2 regions of the Serratia sp. HNCC26DJ206 genome follow, and region 2 is predicted to be linked to the other one. Evidence: predicted binding sites of a transcription regulator. Region 2 holds the regulator's gene; the other holds the start of a gene.
The links. Region 2 encodes PurR, which represses purine synthesis genes. Its sites were predicted from a motif close to CANGCAAACGTTTGCNTG; they were not measured.
Positions count from the first base shown of each region.

Region 1 (3,424 bases), on a different contig from region 2:
CTGGGCACGCGCTTCTCCCTGTGGCATTACGCTGGGTTTCAGCAACATCCCCAGCAGCATCGCCAGTACGCTGAGCAGCAAGCTGTACAAAATCGCATTATGGCCCCAGACGGAAACCAGCTTGCCGGTTAACGCCGAACCGATCACAAAAGCCAGCGATCCCCATAAGCGTACCCGGCCATAATCCATCGTTATCTGCCGCTGCCAAGTAGCAGCCAGCGCATCGGTCAAGGGTACTAGCGGTGAGAAGAACAGGTTGAAGCCGGCAATCACCAGCATCAGCCAGGCCCAGCCGTTACCAAAACAGAAGCCGATGGCAAATGCCAGCGTCAGCAGGGCTAAAAGGCGCAATGCGGTAACGAGATGGGAAGGATCCTTGACGCGCGGTGCAATCAGCAAGCTACCCAGGAAACGCGCCACCAGCCCGGCCCCCAGCAAGATACCGATAGTTTCCGGTGGGATGCCTTCGCCGTTTAGCCAAACACTCCAGAACGGAAGAAAAATGCCATAAGCAAAAAAGTAGGTGAAATAGCTGAGAGCGAGCCAACGCGTTGATTGCAGAACCATGTTCCCTCCGGGGTGAGGGCGATACTTTGACAGAGCTCACACTCTGTAGCAATCTTCATTCACGCCCAAAGGGTTAGAGTGCAAAGCAGTTCACAGTTTGCTGGCAATAAGCGTAAAAAAACCCGCCGCAGCGGGTTTTTTGGTATGCAGCTCAGCGTAATTACGCGTAAACCGGCAGACGCGCACAGATATCGAGCACTTTTTTCTTGGTGCGTTCGATGGTGGCTTCGTCGTTGATATTGTCCAGCACGTCACAAATCCAGCCAGCCAGCTCACGCACATCGGCTTCCTGGAAGCCACGGCGGGTTACCGCTGGCGTACCGATACGGATACCGGAAGTCACAAACGGGCTCTTAGGATCGTTTGGTACACTGTTCTTGTTAACGGTGATATTGGCACGGCCCAGCGCGGCATCGGCTTCTTTACCGGTCAGGTTTTTGTCCACCAGATCCAGCAGGAACAGGTGGTTATGCGTACCACCGGAAACCACTTTGTAGCCACGCGCCAGGAACACTTCTACCATCGCTTTAGCGTTGCTCGCCACTTTCTGCTGGTACACCTTGAACTCAGGCTCCATCGCTTCTTTTAGCGCTACCGCTTTACCGGCGATCACGTGCATCAGCGGGCCGCCCTGGCCGCCAGGGAACACCGCAGAGTTCAGCTTCTTGTAGAATTCTTCATCACCACCCTTCGCCAGGATCAGGCCGCCACGCGGGCCCGCCAGGGTTTTATGGGTCGTGGTGGTCACGACGTGCGCGTGAGGAACCGGGTTAGGGTAGACATCGGCCGCGATCAGGCCAGCCACGTGCGCCATATCCACGAACAGGTAGGCACCGATGCTGTCGGCGATTTCACGCATTTTTGCCCAGTCAACAATGCCGGAAAACGCGGAGAAGCCGCCGATGATCATTTTTGGCTTGTGAGTCTGCGCCTGCTTTGCCAGATCGTCATAGTCGATCTGACCTTTTTCGTCGATACCGTAAGGCACCACGTTATACAGTTTGCCGGACAGGTTGACCGGTGAACCGTGGGTCAGGTGGCCACCGTGTGCCAGGTTCATCCCCAGAATGGTGTCGCCCGGTTGCAGCAGCGCGGTGTAAACCGCAAAGTTGGCCTGCGAACCGGAGTGCGGCTGAACGTTGGCGTAATCTGCGCCGAACAGCGCTTTGGCACGATCGATCGCCAGTTGCTCAACGATATCCACGTATTCGCAACCGCCGTAATAACGCTTGCTCGGATAGCCTTCTGCGTATTTGTTGGTCAGTTGAGACCCCTGAGCCTGCATCACGCGCGGGCTGGTGTAGTTCTCAGACGCAATCAGCTCAATATGCTCTTCCTGACGCACCACTTCCTGCTCCATGGCTGCCCACAGTTCAGCATCATAATCAGCAATGTTCATTTCACACTTTAACATCCGGCATCTCCTGACTTAAATCACCAAATAACTACCCGTTTGGGTTCTGAGCAACAGTGTAAACTGTTTCCCCCTGCCGAGGATAGGTCTTGACAGAGGTTTTTACGCAAACGATTGGCTTTAGGCAGCGCAAGGCTTTGAGCCACTCAATACCCCTTTATTGGCAACGGACTTTTACTCATAATGATTGTGCGGTTTTTTCATGTTTGGTGAATCGCCGACAGACACGGGTATTTACAAGTTTAATTGAAGCCAATAAGATGCATTTAAAATGCATCATTAAAATCACCCCAAGGAGCGCTTCCATGCTGGATAGCCAAACCATCGCCACCGTAAAATCTACTATCCCTCTACTCGTAGCAACCGGCCCGAAACTCACCGCCCACTTCTACGATCGTATGTTCGCCCATCATCCTGAATTGAAAGATATTTTCAATATGAGCAATCAGCGGAATGGCGATCAGCGCCAGGCTTTGTTTGATGCCATCTGCGCCTACGCCAGCAACCTGGAAAATCTGGCGGCGTTGCTGCCAGCGGTGGAGCGCATCGCGCAGAAACATGCCAGCTTCAATATTCAGCCGGATCAGTATCAGATTGTCGGCAGCCATCTGCTGGCAACGCTGGACGAAATGCTCAGCCCAGGCCAGGAAGTGCTGGACGCCTGGGGCAAAGCCTATGGCGTGTTGGCGAACGTTTTTATCCAGCGCGAAGGCCAGATCTACCAGGAAAGTGAAAACAGCGACGGCGGCTGGCGCGATCTGCGTGCATTCCGCATCGTTAAAAAACAGCCAGAAAGCGAAGTGATTTGCAGCTTCACATTGGCACCGGTAGACGGCGGCAAAGTAGCGGATTTCAAACCGGGCCAGTATCTGGCGGTATATATCAACGACAGCAGTCTAGAAAATCAGGAAATACGCCAGTATTCACTGACCGCTGCGCCGAACGGTGAATATTACCGTATCGCGGTAAAGCGTGAGGATCAGGGCGCGGTTTCCAACTTCCTGCACCAGCAGGCCAAAGAAGGCGACATCATTCATATCGCACCGCCATACGGTGAGTTCTTCCTGGAAGTTGAGCCTACCACGCCGGTAGCGCTGATTTCCGCAGGCGTTGGTCAAACGCCGATGTTGGGCATGCTCAATAGCCTGCACAAAAATCAGCATCAGGGTGAGATTCATTGGCTGCATGCGGCAGAGAACGGCGCGGTTCATGCCTTCGCCAGTGAAGTAGCCGAGATCGCCGGGCGCATGCCAAACCTGAGCCGCCATGTCTGGTACCGGGAACCTGGTGCAGATGATATGGCTGAGCGTGATTACCACCGCCGTGGCCTGATGGATCTCAGTCCGTTGCGCCCCACCTTGGAAAATCCGCAGATGCATTACTACTTCTGTGGCCCGGTGCCGTTTATGCAGTTTATTGCCCAGCAGTTGCTGGCGATGGGTG
Region 1 covers NZ_JBXUGP010000002.1:51,297-54,720, reverse strand. The annotation lists gene AC2A1E_RS01655 (3-phenylpropionate MFS transporter) at 1-567, opposite strand, end outside; gene glyA (serine hydroxymethyltransferase) at 728-1,981, opposite strand; gene hmpA (NO-inducible flavohemoprotein) at 2,287-3,424, shown strand, end outside.
Region 1: the regulator PurR is predicted to act here: its motif matches at 2,085-2,102, upstream of glyA (serine hydroxymethyltransferase).

Region 2 (3,424 bases):
AGCCAGGCACCGACCAGCGGGGCCAGTGCCGGAGAAAGCGCAACCAATGGCATGATAGTGGCGAAAATGCGGTTAACTTTACCATCGCGATAGCGATCCACCACGATGGCCTGCCAGGTTACAGCGGCAGAGCAGACCCCAATCGCCTGGATGAAACGCAATGACCACAGTTGCACGGCATTTTGCACCCACAGCATCCCCAGGCAGCCGAGAGCAAACAACGCCAGACCAAACAGCAGAACTGGCTTGCGGCCCAGCTTATCGGAAAGCGGTCCCCACACCAGTTGGGCAAAGGCGAAGCCAGCCAGAAAGATACTCAGGCTGGCGCTGATGGCACCGGCGGAGATTTGCAAATCCTGTTGCATGGCACCAAAGGCGGGTAGATACATATCGGTGGCCAGATAGCCCAGCATACTCAGGCCGGCGAGATAAAACATAAATCCAAAACTTTGCATGGTATTTCTCATTAACATTTTCTTATTGCAGGTTTTTTAGCGCCGGCCAGTGTATCCGGCTGGATCTCTGCTTGTGAAACGGTAATATTTGCTAGGTGCTGTTAAAAAAATTGAAGGCAAAAAGAGATGTGGTCTGAATATTCGCTCGATGTCGTTGATGCGGTAGCGCGCACCGGCAGTTTTAGCGCGGCAGCACAGGAGCTGCACCGTGTGCCGTCTGCGGTAAGCTATACCGTGCGGCAACTGGAACAATGGCTGGCAGTGCCGCTGTTTGAACGCCGCCATCGCGATGTGGAACTGACGCCTGCCGGTGCGCTGTTTGTAAAAGAAGCGCGTACTGTTATCAAAAAAATGCTTGATACGCGTCGTCAATGCCAGCAGGTGGCCAATGGTTGGCGCGGGCAGCTAAAAATCGCGGTGGACATCATTGTTAAACCGCAGCGCAGTCGCCAACTGGTGCTGGATTTTTATCGCCACTTCCCCGATGTGGAACTGATGGTGCAACCGGAAGTGTTCAACGGCGTGTGGGACGCGCTGGTGGATGGCCGGGCCGAGATGGCGATCGGTGCCACGCGTGCGGTGCCGGTGGGCGGTGGTTTTGCCTTTCGCGATATGGGTTTTATGAACTGGTTGTGTGTCGTTAGCACGTCACATCCGCTGGCCAGTCTGACCGGTTTGCTGCGCAACGATCAACTGCGGCCATATCCTTCTCTATTGCTGGAGGATACGTCGCGCAACTTGCCCAAGCGAGTGACCTGGTCATTGGATAATCAGCGGCGGCTTACCGTCCCCGACTGGGTTTCCGCTGTAGATTGCCTGCGCAGCGGGTTGTGTGTTGGTATGGTACCCGCGCATCGCGTACTGCCATTGGTACAAAGCGGTGAACTGGTGGCATTGCAATTGCAGGAGCCGTTTCCCGCCAGTGCCTGCTGCCTGACCTGGCAGCAGAACGCACAATCACCGGCGATGGCCTGGCTACTGGAGTATCTAGGGGATAGTGAAACGCTCAACCAGGAGTGGTTGAGCGAAGAGACTAGCGGCGATAATCGATAAATGGGCCATCGGCCACGGAACGGCGTTCGATCAGTTTTGGATGCACTTCAATCACTTGGGATTCTTCACGCTTGCTGATAATGCGATCCAGCAGCATGGTGAAAGCCATTTCCCCCAGGCGCTCTTTCGGCTGGTGGATGGTGGTTAGCGCCGGGGTGAAATAGCGCGCGTTACGCACGTTATCGTAACCGATCACCGAAATATCCTGCGGGACGCGCAGACCCAGTTCGTCGGCGGCGCAGATCGCCCCCATTGCCATAATATCGCCTCCGCAAAATACCGCCGTAGGGCGGTGTTTCTGCGACAGGATCTGGTGCATGGCCTTGTAACCCGAATCGGGTTCAAAATCCCCTTGGACGATCCACTCTTCACGCACCTCAACGTTGGCCTCTTGCAGCGCCTTCAGGAAGCCCTGATGGCGGCCGCCGCCGGTGTTGCGTGATAACTGCCCTGGAATAGCACCGATATCACGGTGGCCACGTTCCAGCAGATAGCGGCCAGCCAGATAACCGCCTTCAAAGGCGTTATCGATAATGGTATCGGTAAAATCACCGCGTGCAGCACCCCAATCCATCACCACCATGGGGATATTGCGATAATCCTCCAGCATGCCCAGTAACTGGTCCGGGTATTCCGAGCACATTACCAGCAGGCCATCAACACGCTTTTGCGCCAGCATCGCCAGGTAGGCACGCTGTTTGTCGAGGTTATTGTGTGAGTTACAAAGGATCAGGGTATAGCCTTTGCTATAGCAGCTGTTCTCTACCGCCTCGATCACTTCAGCAAAGTAGGGCGCTTCACTTGAGGTCGCGAGCAAACCGATCGATTTGGTATGGTTAACCTTCAGGCTGCGTGCGACCGCGCTCGGGGAGTAGTGCAGTTCTTTGATCGCAGCCCGAACGGCCTCTTTTGTTTCTTCGGCGACGAAACGCGTTTTATTGATGACGTGCGAAACGGTGGTGGTGGACACGCCAGCGCGTTTGGCGACATCTTTAATCGTTGCCATGTAAAGAATGACTCCTGAACTCACATGTTATGCCATGTAAGTATGATGTTAATCGTTTGCCTGCATAGATCTCTCTCCAGAGAAGCGGAAGCTGAGTTTTTAGTGCTGAGTTCGTAAGCCGCTTAAACAGGAGGGGCATTTTGCCGGTACGCAGTTGTGAACTGCGGATTTTGTCCCAAATTGACGCAAAGTGGAAGATCTATTCGGCATTATAACTTGGGAAATGATAACAAGATTTTAGTCACGAACTGTGTGAAAATGATTTGACGCATTAATCGTGTGGATTTTATGCTTAGTGAAGCCAATCTGATAGGGAGTCGTTATGGATACCGATTTGAAGATGTCATTGATTACCACCGTTTGTGCTTTAGCAATGATTATTGTTTTCGGTTTTATCGCCGCATTGAACTGATTCATACCAAGAAATAATAAAGGCGCAGCATGCTGCGCCTTGCTATCAACCTCCAGCGATTACGCCAGATTCTTTTCCACGAACGCCCAGTTCACCAATGCCCAGAAGTTCTCCAGGTATTTCGGACGCGCATTGCGGTAGTCGATGTAATAGGCATGTTCCCACACGTCAACGGTCAGCAGCGGTTTGTCTTCACCGGTCAGCGGGGTTGCCGCATTTGAGGTGCTAACGATCGCCAGCGTACCATCCGCCTTTTTCACCAGCCAGGTCCAACCCGCGCCGAAGTTTTTCACGGCGGCATCGGTGAATTGCTCTTTAAAAGCAGCAAAAGAACCAAAGGATTTGGTGATCGCAGCGGCTACTGCGCCCGTTGGCTCGCCGCCACCCTGTGGTGACAGGCAATGCCAGTAGAAGGTGTGGTTCCACACCTGTGCTGCGTTATTGAACACGCCGCCGGTAGAAGTTTTGACAATCTCTTCCAGGGTTTTGCCTTCGAAC
Region 2 covers NZ_JBXUGP010000028.1:61,149-64,572, forward strand. The annotation lists gene punC (purine nucleoside transporter PunC) at 1-467, opposite strand, end outside; gene punR (DNA-binding transcriptional activator PunR) at 582-1,508, shown strand; gene purR (HTH-type transcriptional repressor PurR) at 1,489-2,514, opposite strand; gene cydH (cytochrome bd-I oxidase subunit CydH) at 2,837-2,926, shown strand; gene sodB (superoxide dismutase [Fe]) at 2,986-3,424, opposite strand, start outside.